Regions from separate parts of the Paenibacillus sp. J22FR5 genome, predicted to be linked through region 2. Evidence: riboswitches for the same ligand, from Rfam matches in the RefSeq annotation. Region 2 holds a riboswitch; the other holds the start of a gene.

Region 1 (15,275 bases), on a different contig from region 2:
CACAGATCGGCTACTTCTCTACCAACTCTATCATTTTACAAAAAATAATAGATTCATAGGTTTAGCCCCGCCTAATCTTGCCCATACTGGCTAGTAGAAGACGGGAAAGGGGCTACTCTCCATGGTTAAGAGAACAGAGCGCCAATCATTTAAGAGCTTATCATTCATTGCTTTTGCACTTATTCTAATGATTATGTGTTGGGAATCCAATCGTACGAACGCGGCGGTTATTTCGCCTACTATACCAGAAGAGTCTATTCGTTTGCGTATTCTAGCAAATTCGGATTCTGCGCAGGACCAAGCACTGAAACGCGAGGTTCGCGATGCGATTATTGCTCGTATGCAAGAGTGGGTCGTAGGACCGCATTCCTTGGACGAGGCAAGAGCCGTCGTGACCGCGCATTTGCCTGAATTTGATGAGCTCGTTGGAGAAATGATTGAGTCCCGTGGCTACAACTATCCGCATACAGTTGAGCTTGGTGTGGTGCCTTTTCCAACCAAAATGTACGGAAATGACGTCTACCCAGCAGGGGATTACGAAGCTTTGCGTGTTGTGATTGGCTCTGGTGAAGGCCAGAATTGGTGGTGTGTGCTGTTTCCACCGTTGTGCTTTGTAGATTCCGTATCCGGCGAAGCGGTTGCTTCGGCTGCAGTCGTGGCCAAAACAACGGATGAGAACGGCAAGGAAAAGAAGCCAACCAAGGAAGCTAAGGTTAAAGCCAGTGAATCGCCGTCTGCCAAAAAGAAAGACGAAGATGCTAGTAAAGATAAACCAGCTTCTACGGAGAAAATTGCAAAGAACGACAAAGATGCTAAAGTTCAAGAACTGGCAGTAGCTTCTGAAGAAGAGCCAGCTCAACCAAAAGTGAAGTTCTTCATCTGGGAAATGTTTAAGGCAATCTTTTCGTGGTTTAGCTAGTGGCTGCGACAAGGCGTCGAAAAGGAACGTAGATGCGCTAATTTGGTGAAAATGGATGTTTATTGCGATAAGGGGAACGAGGGTGCGCTAGTTCTCCGATTTTCATGTATATGGGGCGTTTTTCGGGCAAATAAGATACCAACGTTCCCTTTCCATGTTCTTTTCGCCCGTTTACCCGAAAATAGGGCATCCTCGTTCCCTTTCCTCGTAAATAGCCTTTAGGATAGTCCTATTCTTATCTCTCGGTTAAAAAACAAATTTAATTTCATATAAAGTAAGGATGAGAGTGATCGTGACAACGTACTGGAACGTGGAACAAGGTGAGACAAGCGCCGCAGCGCCGCAGATAGCAGAAGCAGCCCGACTCTTACAGCAGGGGGATACGGTCGCTTTTCCTACGGAAACCGTGTACGGTCTAGGTGCAGATGCGACCAATACAGCAGCGGTTGAGCAGATTTTTGCCGCGAAAGGAAGACCCTCTGATAACCCTCTGATCGTCCATATTGCCGATGAACAGCAGCTCCCAAGTCTTGTCCAAGCCGATTGTCTCACTCTCCATCATCAAGCTCTTATGAACGCTTTCTGGCCTGGGCCTTTAACCATTGTGCTACCTGTCATCGCAGGTAGCCTTTCGCCGTTAGTCACAGCGGGGCTGCAAACGGTAGGTATCCGTATACCTGATCATCCGATTGCCTTACAGCTGCTGCGAGAAGCGGGATTACCTATTGCCGCACCAAGTGCGAATAGCTCTGGTAGACCGAGCCCTACACTTGCATCGCATGTGCGGGATGATTTGGAGGGCAAGATTGGCGGAATCGTGGATGGCGGTGCAACAGGTGTTGGCGTGGAGTCCACGGTCGTTCAGTTTGTAGACGGGGAGTTATATGTGCTGAGACCGGGTGGCGTGACGGCGGAGCAGCTGCAAGCTGTTTTGCCGGATATGCGTATTCATGTATCTGAGCCGACAGAAGTAGAAGCTTCGGATACACCTCGCGCACCGGGAATGAAGTATACGCATTATGCGCCGAAGGGCTTTATGCACATCGTTCAAGGAGATGATGAGCAGGAGGTATCGACTTGGATTCAACGTGATATCGATGCCGCGAAGCTGCGGGGAGAGTCGACGGGTATTCTTACTTTTGAAGAAAGAGTAGGGGAATATCAGGCTGATCTCGTTCTCGCGTGCGGCACCTTATCACAGCCAGAAACGATAGCGCGGGAGCTCTATGCGGCTCTGCGGACTTTTGATCACAAAGGCATTAGCTACATTGTCGCTGAAGGTGTTCCAGATTCAGGCATTGGCCGCGCGATTATGAATCGACTGCTGAAAGCAGCCGGTCATGAATGGATACGTCTCTAATTAGCATGATTCCCAGTTTGTCCGCATATCTTGAGAAAGAATCGTGGACAAGGGGGATCGTGCTATGCTCGCATCTGGGGTACAAGTTGGGCAACTCATGACAATTGGAATAATGGCGATTGCTTTGGGCCTAGATGCTTTTTCGTTAGGAATCGGCATAGGAATGAAGGGCATTCGCTTGGTGGATATTTTGAAAATCAGCATTGTCATCGGACTTTTTCACGTACTCATGCCACTGATGGGGATGTTTATGGGGCAGTATGTCTCCCTACTTCTGGGTAATGTCGCTACGGCTGCAGGGGGATGTTTGCTTATTTTGCTGGGGGCCCATATGGTTTACAGCTCGATACGCGGGGAAGAAGCGACGGCATTCGATCATCGGACGTTATGGGGGCTTATCATATTTGCCCTTAGTGTTAGTATAGATTCCTTCTCTGTAGGCGTTTCTCTGGGGATGTTTGCCACGGACATTGTGCTTACAGTGCTCATTTTTGGTCTGTTTGGCGGGTTGCTTTCGATAGCGGGGTTACTGCTGGGCAGACGAGTTAGCGGTTGGGTGGGGGAATACGGCGAGGCATTCGGCGGACTCATCCTATTAGGGTTTGGGATCAAGTTTTTAGTATGATACAATACGGGTAAAAGCCGTTTATTTCAAGGAGGATTTCATGTTGCGAATTCTATTTGTCTGTACAGGAAATACGTGCCGCAGTCCGTTAGCTGAAGGTTTGCTGCGTATGAGGGTGCATCAAGAGGGGCTTGCGGCGGAGGTTCGTTCGGCAGGAGTATCTGCGATGACGGGTGGTCCGATATCGAGGAACAGCCAATCGCTTCTACATGAAGCGGGTTTTAAGGAATCTATTAGTTCTTTAGCCATTGGCGCGGCGGATGTCGATTGGGCAGATCTGGTCCTGACGATGACGACAGGGCATAAGCGTACAGTGATTGGGCGTTTTCCTCATGCGATCGAGAAGATCTATACGCTCAAAGAGTATGTAGAGGACGATGATCGTATTCTCAAGGCGATTGAAGAGCGGGAGCAGCTTGCGGCAGAGCTTCAGCTCAAACAGGCGCTATCACAGACGGTATCTGTGGAAGAAAGAAGCCGCATGTATACCCTGGAAAACGCGATTCCCGATTACGATATTTCGGATCCCTATGGCGGGTCACTAGCGGATTACCGATATACAGCCGAGGAAATTAGTCGGAGCTTAGATAAATTGGTGAAAAAAATACGTTAAATCCTAAAAGCTGTCCCATGCCCTCGTCTTCTCTTTAAAGGTCCTTAATGGGATAGGTCAATATAGCTTTACACATTGCAGGGAATGCGATAAAATACAAGTAACAAGCAAGACTCAATGTAACTGGCGACGAGTGGGGTTAACCACAATGGAGCATTGAGCTATACGGCCGGTCGCCTGGGCAAAAGAGCAACGCGCGTTTTTTAGCGTGTGCGCTCTTTTTTTCGTTTTTGATGTACTTTGGGATATAATAGGATGGTCGAATTCGAACAAGTCAAAAGGAGCGTTCTATTCATGAAAATTGCTTTAGGTGCTGATCATGCAGGCTATCGTTTGAAAGATGTTATCATTCCTTTTATTGAGTCATTAGGTCATCAAGTGATCGATTTCGGATGCAGCTGCGGCGACTCCGTCGATTATCCAGATTATGCACTTCAGGTTTGCGAAAAAGTGGTTTCGGGAGACGCAGATAAAGGGATTCTTCTTTGTGGAACAGGCATTGGCATGTCCATTGCGGCCAATAAAGTTCCGGGAATCCGCTGTGCACTTGTGCATGACCTCTTCTCAGCGAAAGCGACGCGCGAACATAATGATACGAACGTGCTAGCAATGGGTGAGCGAGTTGTTGGGCCTGGCGTAGCGGAAGAAATCGTCAAAATCTGGTTGGAAACCGAGTTTTCGGAAGGTGTCCGCCATAAGAATCGTATTAACAAAGTGCAGAGCATCGAAGATCGTTTCACGGTACATCCCTAGAGATGAGGGAGCCACAATGACAGATTCTATGTATGAACCTATAGCAGAAGCAATGGAAGCGAATCTGCGTGAGCTGGTTACAGTTGGTGGACTGCGCCCCGGCAACATCTTGGTGATCGGCACGAGCACGAGTGAAATTCTCGGGCATCGGATTGGGACATCGGGCACCCTGGATGCAGCGAAGCCGATTTTTGAGACGGTTGCGCGCATCTGCAGCGAGTTCGGACTGCATGCGGCCTATCAGTGCTGCGAGCATCTGAATCGTGCCATCGCCATTGAAGAAGAGCTGCTAGCGCTAGCACCTCAGCTTGAGCCTGTTTCCGTGATTCCCGTGCCGAAGGCTGGTGGCTCGATGGCCTCCTACGCGTACAGACACTTCGCGAAGCCGGTCGTTGTCGAGACGATTCAGGCGCACGCGGGCATCGATATTGGCTCAACGCTGATTGGGATGCATCTGCGCAGAGTCGCTGTTCCCGTAAGGCCGCCGGTTCGCCATATTGGCCAGGCTTATGTCACGATGGCATTTGCACGGCCGAAGCTGATCGGTGGTACAAGAGCTGTATATTCCGCAGAAATAGCGGATCAACGTTATCAACAAGCTGCACCTGATGCAGATTGCTAATTTAATTTTGACTATCACCCTTAGGAGGAATTCATTATGACAAACTTTTTGAGCAAGCAAGATCCGAAAATCGTAGAAGCCATGAACCTTGAGCTAGGCCGTCAACGCGACAAAATTGAGCTAATCGCTTCCGAGAACATCGTGAGCCAAGCGGTTCTAGAAGCTATGGGTACTGTACTTACGAACAAATACGCGGAAGGCTACCCAGGCAAAAGATACTATGGTGGCTGTGAGTACGTAGACATCGTGGAAGACATCGCTCGTGACCGCGCGAAAGAGCTTTTCGGTGCTGAGCACGCGAACGTTCAACCGCATTCCGGCGCACAAGCGAACATGGCTGTTTACTTGGCTGCTCTAAACCCAGGTGACACGGTTCTTGGTATGAACCTTGCGCATGGTGGTCATTTAACACACGGTAGCCCAGTAAATGCTTCCGGTATTCTTTACAACTTCGTAGCTTACGGTGTAAGCGAAAAAGATTTCCGCATCGACTATGACGATGTTCGTAAAGCAGCTTTCAAACATAAGCCTCGCATGCTCGTAGCTGGTGCAAGTGCGTACCCGCGCACGATTGATTTCGAAGCATTGGCGTCCATCGCTAATGATGTAGGCGCATTGTTCTTCGTCGATATGGCGCATATCGCTGGTCTAGTTGCAGCAGGCTTGCACCCGAACCCAGTGCCGCACGCACATTTCGTAACAACAACAACACACAAAACGCTTCGCGGTCCTCGCGGCGGTATGATTCTTACGAAGAAAGCTTGGGCTGCAGCGATTGATAAAGCGGTATTCCCTGGTTCCCAAGGTGGACCTTTGATGCACACGATCGCAGCTAAAGCTGTTTCCTTTGGTGAAGCTCTTCAACCGGATTTCAAAGTTTACGGTCAAAATGTGATCAACAATGCACAAGCATTGGCAACAGCTCTTACAGCTGAAGGCATTAACCTGGTTTCCGGCGGTACGGACAACCACTTGATGCTGGTTGACTTGCGTAACTTGAATATCTCAGGTAAAGACGCAGAGCACGTGCTTGATGAAATCGGTATTACAGCGAACAAAAATGCAATTCCTTTCGACCCTACTAGCCCGTTCGTTACAAGCGGTATCCGCTTGGGTACACCGGCAGTAACGTCCCGTGGTATGGACGAAGAAGCGATGAAAACAATCGCAAAAGTCATCGCACTCACATTGAAAAACCCGAAAGACGAAGCTACGCTTGAGAAAGCGCGTGGTATGGTGTCCGATCTAACAGCGCAATACCCGCTTTACCCAGGTTTAACTTACTAATTGATACATGTAGGGCCAGCTCTTTGGAGCTGGTCTTTTTTTGTGCAAATTTCCATGCTACTCTTCGCCTTGCCTTGCCCTCTCCCAGGTGTTCCGCTCATTCTCCCACTAGATGTCTATATTTCCTTCTGATTCTACTAGCTTCGCAATAGTTGCGGAACGAGAGGTTGCTATTTGTGACGAAACAGGATTTTCTGAAGAGTTACGGAATGTAGGTCCTCTATTCTTTTCCTTTCCCTCCATAATTACTAGTGTCCTCGTTTTTATGCGATTTTACATCCTTTGCCCAACCATGCATATTGTTGTTTCTATAGCAGATAAGTTGGATAACATATGATATAATGGACAAGGTTTGCCTGACCTACATGCTTATATTAGGAGGAACATATGGGTAAAGTACATATTTGCGATCATCCGCTTATCCAGCATAAGCTTACTTATATTCGGGATGAGAACACGTCAACGAAGGACTTCAGAGCGCTTGTCGATGAAGTTGCTACATTAATGGTGTATGAAATTACAAGAGATCTTCCACTGCAGCAAGTGCAAGTGAAAACCCCGGTTACAACGGCAGATTGCCAAGTCATCTCGGGCAGAATGCTAGGACTCATCCCTATTTTGAGAGCAGGTTTGGGTATGGTTGACGGCGTGTTAAAGCTGATGCCTGCTGCAAAAGTAGGACATGTGGGTCTCTATCGCGATCCGGACACGCTTCAACCTGTTGAGTACTACGTGAAGCTGCCTACCGATGTATTGGAGCGGGATTTACTGGTCATCGACCCTATGCTCGCCACAGGCGGATCTGCGAATGCAGCCATTGAAGTGCTGAAAAGCAGAGGTTGTACGCGAATTAAGCTCATGTGCCTCATTGCCGCACCAGAGGGCGTAGCATCCGTACAAAAAGAACATCCTGACGTCGATATCTTCGTCGCAGCCGTTGATGATCATTTGAATGATCATGGCTACATTGTGCCGGGTCTCGGGGACGCGGGAGATCGTCTGTACGGCACGGATTAATTTTTTTAAAAGTCAATGCTTACGAAGAAAGCTTTGCTGTGCAAAGCTCTAAGTTAATGCTTACGAAGTCAGTTTTCCTCACGGAAAACTTTAAGGGGAGAAGAAACCGATGAAACGTCTAAAAGTGATTACGATCTTCGGAACAAGACCTGAGGCCATCAAAATGGCTCCACTCATTCTCGAATTGGAAAAGCATCCTGAGCACATCGAGTCTCTGGTTTGCGTAACGGCACAGCATCGTCAAATGCTGGACCAAGTGCTTGATATTTTCAAAATCACACCTGACTTTGATCTTAACGTCATGAAAGATCGCCAAACGCTGAATGAGATTACGATGCGCGTTCTGCAGGGCTTGGAACCTGTGTTCCAAGAGGCGAAGCCGGACCTGATCCTTGTGCACGGCGATACACTGACAACGTTCCTTGCTAGTTATGCAGCGTTTATGCAGCAGATCCAAGTGGGCCACGTGGAAGCGGGCCTGCGTACGTGGAACAAATTGTCCCCGTATCCAGAAGAAATGAACCGTCAGTTAACGGGCGTTATCGCTGATCTTCATTTCGCACCAACACAGCAATCTGCAGATAACCTGCGCAAAGAAAATAAATCCGAGTCACAAATTTATGTGACAGGCAACACGGTGACCGATGTATTCAAATACACGGTACAAAAGGCATTCAATCATCCCGTACTGGAATGGGCGGCTGGTCGTAAGCTAATCCTGATGACAGCGCATCGTCGTGAGGCGCAAGGTGAGCCACATCGCCAAATTTTCCGTGCGGTCAAACGTATTGCCGATGAGTTTGAGGATATTGCGATCGTTTATCCGGTTCATCCGAGCCCAGCGGTCAAAGAACCAGCACATGAAATTCTGGGCAATCACCCACGTATCAAGCTGGTTGAGCCGTTCGATGTATTTGAGTTCCATAACTTCTACCCTCATGCGCACATGATTCTAACCGACTCCGGTGGTCTGCAAGAAGAAGCACCGTCCTTCGGTGTCCCAGTACTAGTTCTACGTGATACAACAGAGCGTCCAGAAGGCATCCAAGCAGGAACGTTGGAGCTAGTTGGAACGGATGAAGAAGTGGTCTATACGCGTGCTCGTGCGCTGCTTACAGATCCAGATTTATACAATAAAATGAGCCAAGCAGCGAACCCTTACGGAGACGGAAAAGCGTCAGAACGCATCGTTCAAGCGATTCTCCATCACTTCGGTAGGACCCCTGAACGTCCTGAAGCATTCTAACCGTGACAAAATCATGACAAACGCTACAGCGTACAGTTGGACTGTTCGGTTTGAAAACGCGCAAACCTTAGAGCCGCAAGGCTCTAAGGAGTTTTGTGAGATGTGACAAATGAAGTTCCGTCAATTGACAAACTTAGCATGGCTTCGATACAATGAATGAGGATTCGTAGCAGATTAGCTACGAGACGCGTTTTCCCATGTGGAAAACACCCAGGAGGGTGCAATGAAACGGCCAAATTCCAATGATAATCCTTGGCGGGCAGTAGCGTTAACTAGTGCAATTGGCATAGACCTTGTCGTATGTTTGGCAGCCGGATATTTCTTCGGGGATTGGTTAAGTGGTGCACTAGGTGGACAGATCTGGTTGTTAGTCGGGTTTTTACTTGGGCTTGTAACCGGCATCATGAGCATTTACTTCATGATTAAGCGGTACGGAGGGCTATGATGGACGACTTTTCAGCCACTCTGAAAACGGTTCAAAATGTATTTCTTTTCTTTTTATCCTTTTGTTTGGCTGCATGGGCGCTTCTTGTCGATTACCGCATTTACTTTGCCGGTATTATGCTTGGTTCCATTGCAAGTATGATCAATGCAAGGTTTCTGGCCTGGAAGATTAACAAGCTGGCAGCAGCTGCGATAGAGCAGTCAGGGCGCAAGGTAACCCTTGGCTTTCTGACAAGGGCAGCGATCGCGGGGTTTGTAGGTTTGGTTGCCGTCAGGTATCCCGAACAAGTTGCATTGACCACGACGATTGTTGGATACTTTTTTGCTCAATTGGCAACACTCGTACTGGGTATTCTTTCTATTAAGAAGTCAAAGAAGTAATTCCACGATGTAACTTCCATGGATGAAAGGGGTGAAAATGGAAAATATGGAACATAAGGTACCAGAGTTTGAGTGGTTAGGTATTCATTTCGATGCATCAGCACTGATGATGATCGGGATTACCACAGTTGTCGTGCTGATTCTTGCAATTGCAGGCGCTAGCCGAGCATCCGTAACGAACCCTTCGAAACTTCAAAACTTCATGGAATGGACGATTGAGTTTGTAGAAGGCATTATTGGAAGCACGATCGGTTCCAAGCATGGCAAAGGATTTATCGCACTTGGTCTTACGCTCATCATGTACATCTTTATCGGCAACATGCTCGGCCTTCCTTTCTCAATTGTGACGGAAGATCATGTATCCTGGTGGAAATCACCGACAGCTGATATCGCAGTAACAGCAGCTTTAACCGTTGTCGTTACGGTACTAAGCCACTACTTAGGGATTACGCGCAACACGAAGCATTACTTCGCGCATTACATTGAGTTCAAAGGGATAATGTTGCCCCTTCACTTGATTGAAGTTGTAGCAAAGCCGCTTACACTCGCTTTCCGTCTTTACGGTAATATCTATGCAGGTGAAATTATGATATCTGTCATTGTTGGAGCAGGTTGGTTTGGAATTGCGCCTCTCTTCGTATGGCAGGGCTTCAGTGTGTTCGTTGGTGCAATTCAAGCCTTCGTATTCACGATGTTAACCATGGTTTATATCTCACAAACGTTGATTCACGAAGAAGAGCATTAAGGATTAGACTTACCTCGGGAAGTCTCGAGTCACTTATACAACAACAAAAACTTAAGAGTTTAAGGGAGGATTTTATCAATGGGAGCAATAGCATTAGTAGCAGCAGGTATCGTATTCGGTTTGGGAGCACTAGGTGCAGGTATTGGTAACGGTTTGATCGTAGGTCGCGCTTTGGAAGGTATTTCCCGTCAACCAGAACTTCGTGGTACGCTTCAAACAACCATGTTTATCGGGGTAGGTCTAGTTGAGGCAATGCCGGTCGTTGCATTGGTTCTTGCGTTCATCTTTATGGGAAAAGCTTAAGAAACCGTTTGGCGTTGATGGCCGTAGTCGCCACCACGCCTTCGTTTTGCCCATGTTATCAGAAGGGAGTGACGTTACTTGCATATTGAATGGTCCACATTTTGGATACAACTAATCGCGTTCTTAATTTTATATTTGTTGCTTTCTAAATTTGCGTTCGGTCCTCTGTTCGGCATGATGGAGAAACGCAGACAATTGGTGAAAGACCAAATTCAAACAGCTGAAACTAGCCGCAAGCAGGCTGAGCAACTGTTGGAGGAACAAAAGCAAGCTCTGCAACAAACTCGTAAGGAAGCTTATGACATCATTGAGCAAGCGAAGCACACAGGCTCAAAGCAAGCTGATGATATTATTCATGCAGCTAGTGCAGAAGCAAATCGTCTGAAAGACGAAGCGCTTAAAGATATCGAAAATGAGAAGAACAAAGCGGTTGCCGCTCTTCGCAGCCAAGTTGGCGCGATGTCCGTTCTGATCGCATCTAAAATCATTGAGAAACAAATCGACGAAAAGTCACAAGAAGAACTTGTTGAGCATTACCTCAAAGAGGTAGGAGGCAACGTATGAGTGACATCGTCGTAGCGAAGCGTTATGCCAAAGCTTTATTCGATGTAGCGAAGGAAAAGAATATCATTTCCTTGGTTGAAGAAGAGCTTAAATCTGTAGCTAGTGCGATTAGGGATAATGCAGACTTGCAGAAGTTCCTGAACCATCCGAACATCGGGAATTCCGCGAAAACGGACCTGCTGAAGCAGATTTTCGAAGGCAAAGTTTCCGAACCGGTGTGGAACACGCTGCTTGTCTTGATTGATAAAGGTAGACAGTCGATTCTTTCTGCTTTGGCGAGTGATTATACCAAGGTTGCGAATGAGGCGCTCGGACAAGCGAGTGCGACTGTTTACTCCGCATACGTACTTTCGGATGCACAACAAGCTGAGATTGCTTCACATTTCAGTAAAATAACTGGTAAAACGATCCGTGTTTCGTCTGTGGTTGAGCCTAAGCTGCTCGGCGGCATTCAAGTGCGTATCGGTGATCGTTTATATGATGGAAGCTTGGCAGGCAAACTTGATCGTTTGGCCAAAGCGTTAGTTTAATATAACCACTGTAAGAATAGGGGTGAAGTTCGTTGAGTATCAAACCTGAAGAAATCAGCTCATTGATTAAACAACAGATTGAAAACTATAATTCCGATATCCAAGTAGTTGATGTAGGTACAGTCATTCAAGTAGGTGACGGTATTGCTCGTGCTCACGGCTTGGAAAACGTTATGGCAGGCGAGCTGCTTGAGTTCCCGAGCGGCGTACTAGGCTATGCTTTTAACCTTGAGGAAAGCAACGTAGGTATCGTTATTCTTGGACCTTACAGAGATATTCGTGAAGGCGACCAAGTTAAACGCACAGGCCGTATTATGGAGGTTCCAGTTGGTGAAGAACTTCTAGGTCGTGTAGTTAACTCCTTGGGTCAACCTGTCGATGGCAGAGGTCCAATCAATACAACAGCGTTCCGTCCAGTTGAGAACATGGCTCCTGGCGTAATGGCTCGTAAATCCGTACATGAACCAATGCAAACAGGTATTAAAGCGATTGACGCAATGGTACCAGTTGGCCGTGGTCAACGTGAGTTGATCATTGGTGACCGTCAAACAGGTAAAACGGCGATTGCGATCGACGCAATCATCAACCAAAAAGGCAATGGCGTGAAATGTATCTACGTCGCTATCGGTCAAAAACAATCCACAGTTGTAGGTGTTGTTGAAACCCTTCGTGCTGCTGGCGCGCTTGACTACACGATCGTTGTAACAGCTTCCGCTTCCGAGCCTTCACCGATGCTATGGTTAGCTCCATACTCCGGTTGTGCTATGGCTGAGTACTTCATGTACAAAGGCGAGCACGTTCTGATCGTATACGATGACTTGTCCAAACAAGCTGCCGCATACCGTGAGTTGTCCCTCTTGCTTCGTCGTCCACCAGGTCGTGAAGCTTATCCAGGTGACGTATTCTACTTGCACTCCCGTTTGCTGGAGCGTGCTGCGAAATTGAACGATGAGCTTGGCGGTGGTTCCATTACGGCACTTCCATTCATCGAGACACAAGCAGGCGATATCTCCGCTTACATTCCGACGAACGTAATTTCCATCACTGATGGTCAAATCTTCTTGGAAGCCGATTTGTTCTACTCCGGTCAGCGTCCAGCGGTTAACGTTGGTAACTCTGTATCCCGTGTAGGGGGCTCCGCTCAAACGAAAGCGATGAAAAAAGTTGCGGGTACACTTCGTGTGGACTTGGCACAATATCGTGAGCTTGCAGCGTTTGCCGCATTCGGATCCGATTTGGATAGAGCGACTAAAGCACGTTTGGATCGTGGGGTTCGTACCCTTGAAATTTTGAAACAAGGCGTTCACCAACCGATGTCTTTGGAAAAGCAAGTTGCTTCTCTTTACACGGTTGTAAAAGGTCATGTGGATGATATTCCAGTTCAAGATGTAACGCGTTTCGAAGCACAATTCTTGGCTTTCTTGGAATCCAACCGTCCTGAAGTTCTGCATAGCATTCGTGACACGAAAGATATTACTGCGGATAACGATAAAGCATTGGTTGATGCAATCAATACATTTAAAAAGAGCTTTGCAGTTTCAGAATAATGCATGATGGCAGAGCTTCATGCCCAAAGTGAAGCTCTTGCTACCGTGTGAATCCTGGGCAGGCGGACGCCTGAATTCAGGTCTTCGAATGAAGGCTTTTCTAAGCCTCAAAAGAGAGGTGAGCAGGTATGGCAAAAGGAATGCGCGAGATTAAGCGCCAAATTAAATCCACACAAAGCACGAAGCAAATTACGAAAGCAATGGAAATGGTTGCAGCAGCGAACTTACGTAGAGCGCAGCAATCAGCGGAAGCGGCACGTCCGTACTCCGAGAAGTTGAAGGAAGTGGTTGCAAGCATTGCAGCTGGCACGAAAGGCGTAAAGCACCCGATGCTACAATCACGTGAAGTGAAGAAAACGGCCTATTTGGTCATTACTTCCGACCGTGGTCTGGCTGGTGGTTACAATGCCAATGTGTTGCGTAAAGCAATGACTGAAATTCGTGAAAATCATAAATCAACAGCTGAGTACTCCGTCTTCGTAATTGGACGTAAGGGAAGCAATTACTTCTCGAAACGAAATATTCCGATTGTTGAAGAAGTAACCGGTGTTCCGGATACGCCGAAATTCTCGGATATTAAGCCTGTTGCAACAGCAGCGGTCTCTAATTTCGTTAACGGTACGTATGACCAACTGTTCCTGATTTACAACAAGTTCCAAAACGCGATTACCCAAATTCCAACCATGATTCGTCTGCTTCCAATGGAAGATGTATCCGGCGTGGCTGCAGCTAGCTATGAGTATGAGCCGTCACCGGAAGGCGTTTTGGAAGTACTGCTCCCTAAATATGCTGAGACGCTTATTTACAGTGCTGTATTGGAAGGCAAAGCAAGTGAGTTTGGCGCGAGAATGACAGCGATGAACTCCGCAACGAAGAATGCAACGAAGATGATCAGCAGTTACACATTGGCTTACAATCGTGCACGCCAAGCTTCGATTACGCAAGAAATTTCGGAAATCGTCGCTGGAGCTAACGCGAACGCATAATGTCCACATAAGAATTTACAAGTTTTCGACGAGTCGGAAAAAATAAATTCTTATTGGCGAATAAACCATCCGCTTAACGCGGTCGGACATCTTCGAAAAGACCTCGATAGAGGTTTATCTCATAAACGGTCTCGATGGAGACACAAGCTTTACTTAGGAGGGAAACCATGAGCAAAGGGCGCGTTGTGAATATTACAGGGCCTGTCGTCGACATTGAGTTCGAACGCGGACAACTCCCTGAAATTCTGAATGCAATCAAAATTGAAAGAACCGAAGGTGGACAATCATCCACTATGACGGTTGAAGCGGCTGTTCACCTTGGTGACAACCTCGTACGTTGCGTAGCAATGTCCTCAACAGACGGACTTGTACGTGGTGCCGTTGCAACAGATACTGGCGCAGCGATTACTGTACCCGTTGGTGCAGCAACACTGGGTCGTGTATTTAACGTATTGGGCGATCCGATCGATGGTGACGAAACAGTTGACCGTACATTAACTAGCCCGATCCACAAAGAAGCTCCAGCATTCGACAACTTGTCGACAAAATCAGAGATTCTTGAAACAGGTATTAAAGTTATTGACCTTATGGCTCCTTATGCAAAAGGTGGTAAAATTGGTCTCTTCGGTGGTGCCGGCGTAGGTAAAACGGTAACGATGCAAGAGCTAATTCACAACATTGCACAAGAGCACGGCGGTATCTCCGTATTTGCGGGTGTTGGTGAGCGTACTCGTGAAGGTAATGACCTTTACCACGAGATGAAAGACTCCGGCGTTATTGCAAAAACAGCGATGGTATTCGGTCAAATGAACGAGCCTCCAGGTGCGCGTCTTCGCGTAGCTTTGTCCGGTTTGACAATGGCTGAGTATTTCCGTGACGAAGAAGGAAGAGACGTTCTTCTTTTCATCGATAATATCTTCCGTTTCACACAAGCAGGTTCTGAGGTTTCCGCTTTGTTAGGCCGTATGCCTTCCGCGGTAGGTTACCAGCCAACCCTAGCTACAGAAATGGGTCAATTGCAAGAGCGTATTACGTCCACGAAAAAAGGTTCCGTTACTTCCATTCAAGCGATTTACGTTCCTGCCGATGACTATACGGATCCGGCTCCAGCAACGGCTTTCGCTCACTTGGACGCAACAACGAACTTGGAGCGTAGTATCGCGGCCGCAGGTATCTTCCCAGCGGTAGATCCACTTGCATCATCTTCCCGTGTTTTGACACCAGAAATCGTTGGTGAAGAGCACTATAAAGTAGCACAAGGCGTTAAACAAATTCTTCAACGTTACAAAGAGCTTCTGGATATCATCGCGATCTTGGGTATGGATGAGTTGTC
Region 2 (15,275 bases):
GCTGATAGAGGTTTCCGCCATCCATGATCATCTGGAGTTTACTTTGTAAATCTTCCTCTTCGATTACTGCTGTTGCCCATAAACTCATATACAGCTTCTGGACGTCATTGTCTTGTGACCATTCTGATCTCGTATTCTCATCCGTAAAACAGGTGTAGGCGTAACCCATACATTGTTTGAGCACTCGCGTGTTCGCTGCTTCTAATTGTAGTCCTGTCCAAACATCCAATGCACGAACAATGGAACTATATCGTATGAAATCATTCTCAATGATGATGTTTAATAGATAAAGTGTGCACGCTAACGTCCCCTCATCCATGACCTCAACGATACTTTGGCGTAACCCTTCTTGCAGACGAGCAGCAATAAGCAATTGTCCAAGCATTTTGTAGGCTTCTGGATGATGGCTTAAAACCATACCTTTCAGCATATGGCGATTAAGGAGCGCCGTGTTATTATCTCCGTATACAACATTTTGAAGAGCCTGCAAAATCTCTTCGTTCTGTTGATCCAATTCATAAGCAAGAATATGGCTGATAATCGCGCTATTCTCAAGCTGATTGGAGGAAGAAAGATACGATAAAATTGAAAAATCTGATCTCAAATCCATTAATTCAAAAAACTTACGAATCACACTTTCAACATGGGCTAAACGATTCGTTGTCCGGTACGGTCTTCTGTAGTAGCCAATACTATAAGGATATTCAGTGCAATGATGAATGATGTAAGCCAGAATCTTGGTTGAATAGCTCCCCCCCATGATACACGTTGCAATCGTCATTAAAGGATCAAATAACCTGGAATCGTCTCTGGCTGCCAACTCGATTAGCAGGTTTCTAACCTCTTCCATGTTATACCGTCTTGCGTACACCGTTTTGGATAAGTTTTCCCAAATCAGAAGCGCTAATTGTCTCTCACTTCCAACTAAGTGTCCCATTTTCATTTGAAAATCATCGTTATTTTCTGCAGGCAACTGAACCGTCATGAACTTCCTCCATTCACCACATTCTACCGGCTAACATTGTAAATCTAATGAATACGACCTCATCCTCATCTTTAACAATCACGAGTTGGTCCAAATCTACGACTTCTTCCTCATTCAAAAACACTTTAAATAATCCATCTTCGAACGCCAATAAAGCTGTATGGACAGCTTTTTCCTCGCTAACGTTGTTGTCGTTATAGGTCGTGCCAAAACCTACTTTGCCAACAGCGCCTTGAATTTTGATCGCGTTTTCAGAGAGATACTGAACCAACGGTACGCCAATTTCCTTACTCTTCAAAAGATCTACATGACTGAGAACGACCTGCGTTATTAGGTCTCTTAGCGTAAGCGGGGTTTCAGCAAGCGGATAACTCCTTTTCGTGAGGTAATCCTTCCTCTTTCCCAGACTTTTAACCGTCAAATAAATGTTCATAGCTGCTACCTCAAATGAGTATGATTTCTAAAGACTTCAAATGCAATTTCAATTAGATTCTACCATAATTTAGGCGGAAATAGGTAAAAAACAACTGATCTAGGATCAGTTGCTTTACACATGGACCTATAGGAACGTTCTTTTCATAAATGCCAAACTTGCCGCAAACTCCGTCTCTGGATCATGAACGGTGCACTCCGCGGAAATCCTTCCTTCGTAGCCGGAAACCTTCAATGCAGCGACAAATTGATCATACGGGTACTGCCCTGTCCCAGGAGACAACCGTCCAGTATCAGCGATATGAATATGCTGTAACCATTCTTTGTTTTCGATAAGCGTCTGAATCTGATCCAGCTCTTCATCCATATGATAGAAATCCGCTAGAACCCGAATAGAGGGATGATTCACCTGTTTGGCAAACATAACCGCTTCAGAAACGGTGTTCACGATGTTGGATTCCTTTTGATTCAAAGGCTCAATGGCCAAAGTCACTCCAGTACCCTGGAACGCATCACCCATCAGAGAAAGAAGCTGAAGAAGCTGCTCCTCTGCACGATTTCGTTCCCAGCCATCTGGTATATGACGTGCTTTCCCACTACCGAGAACGACTGTTGCGGCACCAATCTTATGTAAGGCATTTGCAGCTTTGTGGACGTAACGTCGAATTCGTTCTTCATCTGCTTCAGGACCAATAACCCTTAAATCCCCAGGAAAAAAGATGCTGAACACCTGCACCGGGAGAGGACTATTCATGTATAGTGGAAGCTTAGCGGAATAATCCGCTTCGTCCTCTAAATTTAATGAAACGAGCGCGCATTCGATATAGTCAAAGCCCAGTCGTTGAAGTCTTTCCGCCTCCTGAATTCCACTGCACCATCCAAAAGTGTTCATGAACATTCCTCCCTTACTAACTGTTCTACTTTTCTAATATAACAAAATTACCCAATGAATAGGATCGTGAATTTATCCAATGGCTTGTCTAATTTGTATAAATCGTTGAATTTAACTAAAAAGAAGAGCTGCCATTTACGGCAGCCCTTCTTACATTCAACAAACTCAATTATGTATACAATTTATTGTGCATTCGGATCCGCTTGTGAAATGCCCGCTCCGCAAAGCCCATTCTACACATCGAATAATTGAAACTTGTCTGTTGAATTTTATCGCATAAATCCCACAAATTATCTAGGAGTCGTACTTCCACATTTCGTTTGATGAGCTCACCGAATAAATCAGTAATTTCAAATTGATTGAAGGGAACTTGAGATTTCCCGCTCACATAATACCCCGCACTAGGATCTTGAGGATAAAAATCAGAAGCATCAAACTCATACACATATAACGTTGTATTCTTCATAATTTCAAACCATTTATGCTCAATAGCCACGACATGATGCATGGAATTCGAAGAAATAAACTTATTCCGATCTTCCTCTGCGGTTGCTTCGTTACAATGATACGTCACTCTCGGGCAATTCCGCGGCGTTAGGAAATTGGGCAAGCATCTCTCGTTGATCGCCCAAACTAACGCTTTCTCTGGGTCCAAATCTTTTCTTGTGGGGATTCTAGGGTTGAAAATGGGAATGTCCTTTTCTTCGCTTACGTGAAATAACTTCACTTTTGCTCCCCCTTAAAATATCAACTAAGCTAACTTCTCCGCCGCATCAACCGTATGTTTGAGCAAAGTCGCTATTGTGACAGGGCCAACACCTGCTGGAACAGGCGTAATCGCTGATGCTTTCTCCTGACAAGACTCATAATCAACATCCCCAATGTTTCCTTCATTGTACCCAGCATCCACAACGATGGCACCTGGTTTAATCCATTCACCTTTCACAAATTTCGGTTTACCAACAGCTGCTACTACAATGTCACCTAACCGTACCATTTCTTCTAAATTCGTAGTCTTCGAATGACAAATGGTAACAGTTGCATTCCGATTTAATAACATGATGGAAACCGGCTTTCCAAGGATTGGGCTTCTTCCTATCACTACAGCATGTTTCCCTTCAATTGAAATCCTATAAGAGTCCAGTATGGAAATAATCGCCGCCGGCGTACAGGAAGGAAAATCAGCTAAGCCGAAAGCATTTTGAGCAAATCCCAGCGTAGTTACGCCATCTACATCTTTTTCAATACGAATGGCTTCGAATGCTGCTCTTTCATCAATATGATCAGGCACAGGGTGTTGTAGCAAAATCCCATGTACACTGGAGTCAGCATTCAATTTATTTATCTCGGCAACCAATTCATCCGTCGATGTATGTTTAGGAAGCTCAACACGAATTGATCGGATACCCAATCGCTTACACTGGTTCCCTTTCATCCTCACATAAGTAGCTGATGAAGGATCATCACCAACTAGAATAGTCGCTAAGCAAGGGATAATTCCTTTTTGGGATATTTGAAAAATTCTACCCAGCAATGCCTCTTTCATGTCGCTTGCAACTCGATTACCATCCAAGATTAATGTTTCCGCAGACATATCCCATCATCCCTCTCAAGTTAGGAGTAAACATAAAGAGGTAAGGGGATTTCCCCTTACCTCTGCCCAGGCGTACGGCCGTTATCCATGTGCTTCCTCATGGTTCCTCATGCTCCGCCAGTCACACACAGTGTATTCATATTTGTATCATAGCAACGTATTCCATAATTTTCAATATATTTTAATGAGCAACTCTACAAATTTGCCGGAGACATAAAGAACGAATGCCATACATTTGTCATGAAAACATCCAGCACAACGAAGTAACACATCTCCAATCCAACATTGCGTTCGGTGAGCCCTTTTCTCCACAGTCTGGTGAACAAATATGAAATCAATGCGAAAATAATGAGTAGAATCAAGTTAACCCATACCGATTGTAGAATTTCTGGCATTACCTGAAGCGCGATAGCCTTACGGAAATCTCCGATGAATAGCGCCTTTACGATGAGATACATCGCAAGCGATATACCGAAGTGCCTTCTTGCGTGCTCGTCATAATGATACTGCCAGAAAACACTGATGACAACTAAATAAAGGCCTGGCAATACGATCCATTTTAGACTTATCAGTGAAGTGAGTAATCCGATCCCCCAAAACAGCGGCAGATTCCCTGCAGCTTTTTGCAAATCATTTGCACTAATTTTATTCACTCGTTCTAAATAGGGGAGCTGATCTGTTGCGTAGTAAACACGGAACGATTCAGCGTTCATGGCATCCAGCCAGATGGCTAAGGAACTACTGTTGTTCGAGACAAAGTTCGGATATGAAGCGAAACCACCGAATTGAGTAATCCTAGTAGAGTCCATCATTTTCCCATCCTTAAAGCCAATCTTGTAAACCTCTTGACTGGTTTGTCGCCGATTTTTCTCATAAACGGATGACACCACAAGTGTTACGTCACCAGATGATGCTTTCGTAAACGTAGGATGTAAAATAGTATCGGAATCCATTCCCTTCAAGACAGGAATATTAAGCATTTCTTCTTGTACCTTGTCTGGTTGATTTGAAACAAACGTAAACATGTGCAAGTTACTTTTACCCGATTTGCGTGAGCTGGTGGTATATACGGATATTAACGATGAATCCTGTACACTGAGCGCCATATCATCCAAACTACTTGATACAAAATCCAAGTCTTTTAGCTTGCTCTGCACAAGCGGCTTCCATGTGGCAGTCGCTAGCTGCGCGTAGTGAAAGGATTCATTGCCTTCCTTACTGACTGCATAAACAAGGGAAAGGTTGCCTGTTGCATCACTTACAGCTTTTAACTGCTTCAAGTTAGCTATTTCAAGTTTGGACCAATTTAGCTTCTCAGTAGGAAGAAAGGTTCCTATGAAGAGTGAAGATTCATTGTAGGCGAGCAGCACGTTCTCCCCTTGGGATCCAATGACTGTTTGAACATCCGTGATGTCATTTTCATTCAGCACATTCTTTGGAGACCATGAACCATTCTTCCACTCACTGGCGTATAGCTTATTGCCTTCTCCGATCCAGATGACATGGTCCTTATCTATCAACCGATAAGAATGGAATGATTCCGTTACCGGTAAAGGACGTGTTTCAGAGGTATATTGCCCTTCACTATAAATCGTAACATAGGCAAATGTTTGTCCAGAACGATAAACAAAACTGCTATCACCAACCATGTGAACAGGTTCCCCATAAGTTGCTAACTGAGGTAATTCTGTTGCACGGCCGAAAGGTTCTGGGTATGGCTTCACCGTTTCATTAGCCAACATGCATGTTTGAATCAAACCAATAACTATTAAAATTAGTACAAATGGCACATACGTTGCTAACTTCCATCTTGCTCGTTTCACTTTATAAATAACCTCCAAAGCTTGCTTTCTGCCTCATGAAAAAATAAGATCATGTTCCTTACGTTAATTTTCCATCGTTCAATAAACGTTCAACCCAATGATAACATTAATTCAATTGTTCATCACGAATACATTCAGATCGATGCTCAAACATGATTTTAACATGATCGTTCTCTTCGGAAATTATCTTAAGATAATCTTCGATTGGTGCCCAGCCGTCACGCGGATCAAGCTCTGGTAAAACAGGATGACGATTATTAGTGATAACCTCTTTTACTTGTACATTACTCAGATGAATCGAATAGGCGAATTGTGCGAAATCCCTCTTACATTTGGACTCATCTCAACACCCATATTGACCTATCATGAAACGGATTCATCAATGACAGCTCCTGATTATTCTTCAATTTCAAAAATAGAATCTACAATGATCGGCAGGTTGTCACGAACGGAAACTGCCCCGAAGACGGATCTAGCATGCATCCCCTTTTCACCGAAAACATCCAACATGACATCCGAACATCCATTCAACACCTTGTGATGCTCCTCAAACTCAGGAATTGCGTTAACAAAACCTTGCAGCTTAACAACTCTTTTGACATGATCCAAAGATCCTAGGGCAGACTGTAGGACAGCAAGAATCTCTATACCAGCTTGTCTAGCGAATTGATATCCTTCTTCAGTTGAGTAATCTTTTCCTAATTTCCCTTTGGGACTGCCCGAAGGACCTTTTACTGGATCACTAGCCTGTGGGAGAACGATCCCTAGTCTTTCTAATCTTTGTGCAATGGTTTGTTCTATCATGTTTAGTCCCCCTAGAATTATAAATATTAATAAATTATTGGATCGATACATTCACAGCCCAGAAGTCAAACTTTTTATTTGATATTCGCCATCTGTCTCTTGAATCGTAACATGAAGTTCACAGTTTCTGATCCAACCATCCTCGGTCCGTTCACCGCCGCCTGTCAAAATGAACTCCATGGAAGCTGGTAATGTGTCGTAGGTCACAATAAAGTAGGTATCCTTCTCGTTTTTAATCATTTGCATATCATCATGAATATTGAAATTCAAGATTCTCCTGTCTAGGGATACCGATGATATCTCTTCTTTTTCCAAGTTCTCAGCAAATAGCTTCTTTACGGTCGGCATTAATTCGTCTGCTTGCTGAAGGCTCACTACATCATTCGAACTTTTAATAATAACTGTAGTGCAACCTCCCGCACAAGTAACACACACGAGTAAAGCTAGAGTTTTCAACCACTTCATAGCATCGCCTCATCGAATGAATTAGTGTGTAGGTTATATACAACAATTCCAGGTCTTTTCTCGACCCAGATTTTAACAATTCATTATTTAAGACGATGTTAACATAGATAAGTTGCAAAGTATTTCAATTATTTACAAGAATTCATGGCCTTCTGTAAAATCACGGGCCCCAACTTCCCCGTTGTCGTATTTGAAAGTCGGACCTCCATAGTACTATTCGATAAATCAGCTGTTATATCGTCAATCCTCCCCGCCCAACTCGGACCGCCTTCCTCAGGGGTTGGATACAATTTGAAGCGCCAACTAATCTCGTTAGGAATAAAAGTAAAGCCTTCATATCCATCATAGTCTCCCCATGTAGATGGCTCAGGCAAGTGATTCGCATGCATACTTATACTCGTACGAGGAAAGCTTGGCGTTAACTTTACTTTGTAGACGAGGGCTGCTCCTTTGGCATTTGCATTGGTCGTATGTACAGGTTCAAGAATAGCACTACACGGCATTGAAACGTCGGCTTTGCCTTGCTCTGGACGTAGAAGGACGCTCCCCAACATCACAATAACCACAATTATTTGCTTCATATGAATCCCTCCAAAAATGCATTGTGGTTATTTTTCCCAAATACCAGATTCCTATGATGTATGGTTAAAAAGCCACCTCGCGGCGGCTAAACAAAGTAAACCAGCATCTATCTTTGGATAACTTGTTCACGTCTTGGTCCAACCGAAACCGTTGAAATCTTCACGCCGATGGTGGATTCCACAAAATCGATGTAGGTCTTAGCCGCTTCTTGCTCCTCAAAACACGTATTTTCTTGGAAACCCTGATCTTACCTGATTGAATATGGTAAATTCAAGCGAACAGGTACATCTTCCGGGAAATTTGTGAGCATCAAATGGAACTCATACGTATTTAGTTTAAAACATAAATGTCCTTCTTCGTTCCACGCATGAGGTAAGCCTTTCGTATCTAACATGGATTTAACCTGATCCATGTACGTATTCCGACTTACCCCAAAAGTGACTTTCATGGAGGGTTGCAAAGCTGTCATGGCAATAGGAATCCACTTACGCTTCTTCGAAGGAATCACGGCGTGCGCGGTTCCTCCGATCGCAAAACAAAAGTTATCCGACACTTTATCCAGTTTGAAATTGAAGAGATCAACCAACCATTCTCTAAATCCAACAACATGATCCACAGGAAAACCGATTTCTCGCAGATATAAGATTCTCAGATCACCACTCGGCGTTAGGATACCTTCTTTAACATAAGGATGAGCAATCATTTCCAATAAATTCCCATCTCCGTCACGGAAGTACACATTCTTCCCAGTTGCGAAGTGGTCAATGAGACGGCCGTCCGGCCATTTTAATAAGGTAACGCCTGCTTTTTGAAGCTCGCTCACGACATCATCAAATTCAGAATATGGAACTTCAAATGCAAAATGCGCTGGGCGCAAAGCTTCTTCCGTTTCGCAAAATGACAAGGTACAGTATTCCGTCAGCTGGAAGCTAATCTGATTCTCGGTTTCAGAAATAAGTGGGAAGCGTAACTGATCCTGATAAAATTGTTTCACGCCTTGCATGGATAATGTAGGTAATTGTAAATGAGCAAAATGCGTAATCATAGGTTAGCCACACCTTTCTGAAGTTTCTAACATGTCATTAGACTTAGTATACATTTTTGTTTAGAAAGTTCCCATCCTCATTTATTAAAATAAATTTATATCCAAATGACACTCCCCGAATATTCCGATGTTACGCTTAAGTTAAATTGGAACTTCAGGAGGGATTCCTATGCGTCTCGCGTTGTTTACCGACACTTTTGTTCCTCAAATGAACGGTGTAGCACTCACGCTTGGGCGGTTAACGGATTATTTGCATCGACGTAGCGTCGAGCATCTCGTTTTTTCACCCAAAAGCACATCCGATACCCATTATTCCGATCCTATTCGTCCCATTACCAGCATCCCGTTTTTTCTATATCCCGAGTGCCGTCTAGCCTTACCCAACCTCGCTTCGATCCGTACGGAGCTCGATCGCTTTCGGCCAGATTTGCTCCATCTGGCGACCCCTTTTAATCTTGGCTTATGTGGCCTTCACTACGCTCGCAAGCATCGCATTCCACATGTGGCCTCCTATCATACTCACTTTGATCGTTATCTGGCTTATTATCGGATGAAACCTGCTGTGCCACTATATTGGAGCTATATGAAATGGTTTCATCAATCCTGCGATGCTACCTTTGCCCCATCGCGCGATACCATTCAAACTCTACAAGAACAAGGATTGGATCGCATGATGCTCTGGTCGCGAGGTGTAGATTGTTCCTTATATACACCGGAAAAGAAAAGTAACCATGTTCGTGAACGTTACGGCATTACTGCCCCTTACCTTTTCCTATACGTTGGCCGAATTGCCCCTGAAAAAGATATAGATACCCTAACCGCTATCATGAAATTATTGCCTGATTCCGTGAAAGTTCGTGTTCACTGGCTTATCGTAGGTGACGGACCGCAGCATCATGAACTGCGCGAGCAAGCACCTGATAATGTGACGTTTGCAGGCTATAAACAGGGCGAAGAGCTTGCCCAGATTTATGCTTCCGCTGACCTCTTCGTATTTCCTTCCAGTACCGAGACGTTTGGAAATGTCGTTCAAGAGGCTATGGCATCCGGACTCCCGGTTATTGCTGCCAATAGCGGCGGCGTGCGAGAAATGGTGCTGCCCGGAGAAACTGGCATTTTATGTACACCCCGCCAACCTCAATCGTTTATTCGCGAAATTTGCACGTTGGTGGATGACGTAAATCGAATGGCAAGCTTCCGTATAGAAGCCAGAAATTTTGCGCTCGGGCGTTCGTGGGACGCCATTTTTGATCAATTGCTTCATGATTATGAGCAAATTATTGATTTTCGCCGCATCGGGAAGAAATCTGGATTCTACTCGGCTTAAAGGAGGATTACGCATGCGATTAACGATCATCGGAACTGGGTATGTCGGTTTAGTAGCTGCTGCTTGCTTTGCAAAGTTGGGTCACATGGTTACAGCTGTCGATCGTGAACAAATCATACGAGACTTACAAATAAATAAATTGAGCGTTTGGGAGCCAGGACTGGATGAATTGGTTTTCGCATACAGAAGTGAAGGGAAATTACTTTTTGAAACAGACATCATAAGAGCATCAGCGGGAGCTGACGCTCTTTTGATTGCCGTTGGAACCCCAACACACATGGATGGTCATACGGATTTGAGCCAAGTTGAACATGTCCTAGCTCAATTCAAGGCGGCTGAAGTCTGTCCACCACTTGTGATTGTGAAAAGTACCGTTCCCGTGGGCACCTGTGATGAGATTGAAGCCAGTCTACTCGACGCGGGAATACGAACAGAAGTTGCTTTTAACCCCGAATTCTTAAGACAAGGGAGTGCCATTACCGATTTTATGTTTCCCGATCGCATAGTCTTTGGTTGCCGTTCGCATCAGGCAGAGTCAGCGCTTCGTCAATTGTACAATGGGATCAATGCCCCTATTCAAGTTTGTGATCGGCGCAGTGCGGAGCTTATTAAATACGCTTCCAATGCTTTCCTTGCGATGAAAATTTCATTTGCAAATATGATGTCTGATGTATGTGAAGGGTATGACGCGGATATTCGGGAGGTTATGAAAGGCGTGGGTTCGGATCGACGCATCGGGTCTCACTTTTTACAAGCAGGTGTGGGGTATGGCGGATCTTGCTTTTCAAAAGATTTACAATCACTACTGACTTCTGGTAGAGCCATCGGTCGCTCACTTCCTTTACTTGAAGCCACAGCTCAAATCAATGAAGAACGAATACCGCAGATGATGGATAAGCTTATTTCGCTATGGGGCAACCAGCGTGGTAAGCGATTAGCCGTGCTTGGCATTTCATTCAAACCGAATACGAATGATCTACGGGATGCGCCCTTTCTCTCATTAGTACAGTTATGTCAACTCTATGGCATTGAAGTTCAAGCGTATGATCCTGTGATTCAGCATGTTGCGCTGGATGGTGTTTTTCTGACGACTTCCGCATACGAAGCATCTGCTTCTGCTGATGCGATCATCATTATGACAGAATGGCCGCAGTTTGCTGAACTGAATTGGGTTTACCTAGTTCAGCAAATGCGCCTGCCTATCCTACTGGACGGTCGAAATGTATTATCCGATGATGTGATCTCAGAGTTAATGGGTGTGCAAGGTGTTACCTACGTACCAATGGGGCGAGTTGTGGAATATGCTATGGAACAGAATAACAGTTCTATTCCTCTCCCCGTTCCTCATTACCATTCATGGTTTAACCAAATCGTTAGCACAAGCGCTAGCACCACATATTCGGGTAAACTGTGTCGCTCCAGGAGCAGTCTCGACCCGATGGTGGATTGGAAGAGAAGATCAGATGCAGAAACTAGCTCCAAACCTGCTGCTACGACAAATCTCAACCCCTGAAGACATCGCACAAATGATATGCGCAGCCCTGGAACAAGAGTCCATGACCGGACAAATCATCACCGTTGATAGTGGACAGACGATGTAAATCTTTTGATATTTGATAGGGTTAGCGAACTGAAAAGTAGTCGAAATAAAAACAACGCTCTTCGTCATTAAGACGGAGAACGTTGTTTGGTGTATATGTAATCAACTGGAAATTGAAGCAAACTGATCAATCTGTTTCTTGACTTCTACCCAATTCGACGCTCGATACACACATTCGTTTGTAATGCTCACATTGTAGGGCTGTTCATACAGAATGACGGGTTTTTGAGCAGCAGCGAACTCATCGGCATAATGTGGACCATCATCAATAAGTATATCTATCCCTAAACGAATGCACTCATGCAGCTTATTTTCAACTAAGGAAATTTGATGATACGGAATCTTATGCTTTTCAAGCCAATCTATGGTGACGTTTTGAAAATATAAGGGTCTTGCCGTAATAATCGTGATCTGATTTTGCTTATACAATTGTTGTAATATCTCTACAGCCATGGGAAATGGGACCGAATTCCAATGAATATCATGTCCATAACTTTGATAGACTTCATCTCGTTTTGCTACATCCCATCCATAAAGCTTATACAAATAAAAATCGTTGACATCCTTATGTGATAGTTCCAACCCCGATACTTGATTATAATAATGTAAATAAGATGAAGTAGCATCAAGTACCGTGTTGTCTAAATCAATACCAATATGCATTCCGTAACATCTCCAATGTTTTTATTTAATCGTTTACGTGCTGTGCTGACCGGATTTCAAGCAATATTTTCCGAGCTACTTCTTCTGGCTCAGTCAGATTTCCCACTTCTTATTGATATGTAAAATAGGTCGATAACTCGAAATCAGTTTCCCGTGCTGTTTGTTGCATGCCCGTATTCATCATTCCTGGATCTATTGAAAGCACCCGAACAGGATTCATTTCCTTCGCTTGCTCAAGATCCACACATTGTGTAAACATATTCAGTGCGGCTTTCGTTGAGCAATACATGCTCATACTACTTGCGGGGTATTGCCCCGAACCAGAAGAGATGTTCACAATTGTTCGTTTGGCCTTCCATTCCTTTGTTTCTTTAATAAAACAAGATGTAAGAATAATTGGCGCTGTCAGATTTAGTTGAATTGACGTAACAATGTCGTCTTGCGTACATGCTTGAATGTTTTTAATTGGAGAGACCGTAGCCGCATTGTTAATTAGGGTAAATGTTTCAACCTTTGACGAATCTATTGATTCCATAATCTCTTGAAAGATCACCTGTATGGAATCCACCTGTGCGAGATCTGCTGAAATGAAATGATATAGATAACCTGAATCATCTACAGTCTGTTGAATATCCTTATACTTCGTCCGCGATAAACAAAAGACTTGATTATCCTCTGACAACAGCTCACGTAATAATTCTGCCCCAAGCCCACTAGAGGCTCCCGTAATGATGTAGACATGCTTGCTCATTCAAGGCACCTCCCGATTCATTTCGAATAGCTACAACCTATTCAATTTTCTCAATCGCCATTTTACAAATCAAAGCACACTTCTTAGACAACGTTTCCGTATTCGTATCCCAATTGTCCCACGTATCGCTGACCAAACTATCACTGATGAAGCCCAGCCAAATCGACTTTACGCCACAAATTTCAGCAGCAGCATATAAGGCAGAAGTCTCCAAATTAACAATCTGAGCTCCTCTTGCTTGATAGCTGCGTATAAGGTCTTTTGTTTCCCTATAGAGCGCATCCACATTGGCAACAAGGACTTCTTTCATGGGCATCTCACATACGGCACTGACCTCCTGGATGATGTGCAGCAGATCCTGATCACAGTGCACTTCTTCCCTATCGGGCAAATAAGTTCGACTTGTTCCATCCGTTAAGTAAGATTGGGTCCCCACGATAAGTTCACCTTTATGCACACCCCGATCAATCGAGCCTGCCGCTCCATACCCAATGATGTAGGCTACGCCTATGTGAGACAATTCTTCCACAAGAATAGCAGCTTGTGGACCTCCCCAGCTTAACCTTGTAATGATGCCTATCTTCTTACCATCCATTTCAGCCTCAAAAACTTGCTTATGCGTCTCATTGGCATCTATCCCGTAAAAAACCTTGTAACCATAAACAGGCTTGGCATCCAAGGTTTGGACCATAATTTCACAGCCTAGAAAATCCCTAAAACACAAAATAACTACTTGCCAATCTGGCTTCGGCCCCTTCTGAAATCTGTTGACCATTACAGCCCCAGGGGTTAAATACCTGTTCTGTATTTCAGACACCGCGTACACCTCCCTCCGATTTGACAACTTCTTAGCTAACCAATTCGTTGAGGTAGGATCATTTCCTTTTTTATCCAAATGAAAAAGACCACCACGAGCACCCGCGGCAGCCTTGTTAGATACTAATTTTAAAAACCGTAATCTCCGGAGAACAAGCCACTCGAATCGGAATTCGCGAGGTTCCTAATCCACGATTGATATACAAATGTCTTCGCCTATCTAATCGTCTGAGCCCGACATGATAGTTCTTATATGCACCAATCGTGTGTCCGAGCAGCCTAACTTGGCCTCCATGAGTATGTCCTGCGAGCAGTAAGTCATACGGCAGTTGGTTATGCAGATCTGATTTAATCAGACCCGGGGAATGCGCAAGCAGAATGACATAATCATATTTGTGAATTTCATCCAACCTAACAGTCAGACGTTCATAACCACTAATCGAGTTATCAAAACCATAGATCAACCACTGTTTCTCACCCATCACGATCGGGTATTCACAATTGGATAAGACTACCATATTCGACGCCTGAATAGTCCTTATAAGTGCATCATATTCTTGCTCCGAATACGTCTGTATTTGGGATTCCACTATTCCTTTACGCTCATGATTACCCGGCACAAAAAATTGATGAGGGCAAACTATTTTACGAATTTCCTCTAGAACCTTATTCAGTTGAGTCTTGCTTGTGGCCAAGTCACCCGTGATCATCACAAGATCAGGTTTGACGTTATTCACCAATTTACTCAGAGAACCATTGATGAAACGGGTTTGCCCATGCAGATCCGATATCTGAACAACGGTGAAACTCTTCTTAACTGGATCGCCGAGGTGAATATGTTCATATTTGACCCATAAGGTACTATAAGCAAGAAATAGTGCTCCGAGCACGAGTATTGCTAGTACAATGGTTATCACCATATCACGATAACAACCTCCCCCTCAATGATTCGCTTACACGTTTCAACGCTAGAATATACAAACAAATGTAGAGCAAAACTGCTAATGTGCAGGCTTTTATGCCGGATAACCAACTGGACTTTGCATACATGCAAATATACATCTTTTTCACATCATTATCCAATTTCATGGAGGAATCGTAATAAGTAAATAAAAAAACCGCGCTAAGCGCGGTTCACATAATAAGCGATTATTTGTTTTCGTCTTCGTCTAGTTTCCCTTGCAATAATTGCTGTAACCGCGCCACATTATCGTTCCAGAACTTCCCATAGAAAGCTACCCAATCTTGGATTTCCTTCAGCGGAGCAGGCTGAAGTCGATAACGTGTTTCTCGGCCAACTTTACGATCGGATACAAGACCAGCCTCTCTCAGGATCATCAAATGCTTAGAAACCGCCGTTCGCCCCATTTCGAAATGAAGCGTGATCTCGTGGAGAGGCAATTCCTCTACTTCGGCTAAAAGTTGAAGGAGCTTGCGCCGAGTTGGATCGGCTACAGCATCATAGACATCTCGTATTGGTGGACTCTTCTCGTTCA

The links. Region 2 has a riboswitch for ZMP and ZTP ahead of AC58P7_RS19135 (bifunctional 5,10-methylenetetrahydrofolate dehydrogenase/5,10-methenyltetrahydrofolate cyclohydrolase). Riboswitches for the same ligand answer to the same signal wherever they lie in the genome.
Region 1: linked by a shared signal. The riboswitch ahead of rpiB (ribose 5-phosphate isomerase B) and the one ahead of AC58P7_RS19135 (bifunctional 5,10-methylenetetrahydrofolate dehydrogenase/5,10-methenyltetrahydrofolate cyclohydrolase) in region 2 are both predicted to bind ZMP and ZTP.

The regions. Positions count from the first base shown of each region.
Region 1 covers NZ_JCAUAN010000017.1:108,437-123,711, reverse strand. Annotated here, with positions in the region: gene spoIIR (stage II sporulation protein R) at 122-919, shown strand; gene AC58P7_RS20760 (L-threonylcarbamoyladenylate synthase) at 1,200-2,279, shown strand; gene AC58P7_RS20755 (manganese efflux pump MntP) at 2,344-2,904, shown strand; gene AC58P7_RS20750 (low molecular weight protein arginine phosphatase) at 2,945-3,517, shown strand; ZMP/ZTP riboswitch at 3,627-3,707, shown strand; gene rpiB (ribose 5-phosphate isomerase B) at 3,812-4,270, shown strand; gene AC58P7_RS20740 (TIGR01440 family protein) at 4,287-4,892, shown strand; gene glyA (serine hydroxymethyltransferase) at 4,929-6,179, shown strand; gene upp (uracil phosphoribosyltransferase) at 6,567-7,196, shown strand; gene wecB (non-hydrolyzing UDP-N-acetylglucosamine 2-epimerase) at 7,306-8,442, shown strand; gene AC58P7_RS20720 (AtpZ/AtpI family protein) at 8,666-8,887, shown strand; gene AC58P7_RS20715 (ATP synthase subunit I) at 8,887-9,267, shown strand; gene atpB (F0F1 ATP synthase subunit A) at 9,314-10,012, shown strand; gene atpE (F0F1 ATP synthase subunit C) at 10,091-10,315, shown strand; gene atpF (F0F1 ATP synthase subunit B) at 10,394-10,879, shown strand; gene AC58P7_RS20695 (F0F1 ATP synthase subunit delta) at 10,876-11,409, shown strand; gene atpA (F0F1 ATP synthase subunit alpha) at 11,442-12,956, shown strand; gene atpG (ATP synthase F1 subunit gamma) at 13,085-13,942, shown strand; gene atpD (F0F1 ATP synthase subunit beta) at 14,110-15,275, shown strand, end outside.
Region 2 covers NZ_JCAUAN010000015.1:42,143-57,417, reverse strand. Annotated here, with positions in the region: gene AC58P7_RS19155 (DUF4132 domain-containing protein) at 1-985, opposite strand, end outside; gene AC58P7_RS19150 (hypothetical protein) at 999-1,418, opposite strand; gene AC58P7_RS19145 (sugar phosphate isomerase/epimerase family protein) at 1,545-2,309, opposite strand; gene AC58P7_RS19140 (DUF6886 family protein) at 2,479-3,036, opposite strand; gene AC58P7_RS19135 (bifunctional 5,10-methylenetetrahydrofolate dehydrogenase/5,10-methenyltetrahydrofolate cyclohydrolase) at 3,061-3,903, opposite strand; ZMP/ZTP riboswitch at 3,961-4,038, opposite strand; gene AC58P7_RS19130 (hypothetical protein) at 4,098-5,726, opposite strand; gene AC58P7_RS19125 (RidA family protein) at 6,123-6,530, opposite strand; gene AC58P7_RS19120 (hypothetical protein) at 6,582-6,995, opposite strand; gene AC58P7_RS19115 (YoqH family protein) at 7,124-7,576, opposite strand; partial or broken gene AC58P7_RS19110 (hypothetical protein) at 7,684-7,776, opposite strand; gene AC58P7_RS19105 (VOC family protein) at 7,825-8,622, opposite strand; gene AC58P7_RS19100 (glycosyltransferase family 4 protein) at 8,792-9,949, shown strand; partial or broken gene AC58P7_RS19095 (UDP-glucose dehydrogenase family protein) at 9,885-11,168, shown strand; partial or broken gene AC58P7_RS19090 (SDR family oxidoreductase) at 11,302-11,550, shown strand; gene AC58P7_RS19085 (5' nucleotidase, NT5C type) at 11,652-12,212, opposite strand; gene AC58P7_RS19080 (SDR family NAD(P)-dependent oxidoreductase) at 12,322-12,963, opposite strand; gene AC58P7_RS19075 (phosphorylase family protein) at 13,001-13,780, opposite strand; gene AC58P7_RS19070 (metallophosphoesterase) at 13,896-14,699, opposite strand; gene AC58P7_RS19065 (ArsR/SmtB family transcription factor) at 14,929-15,275, opposite strand, start outside.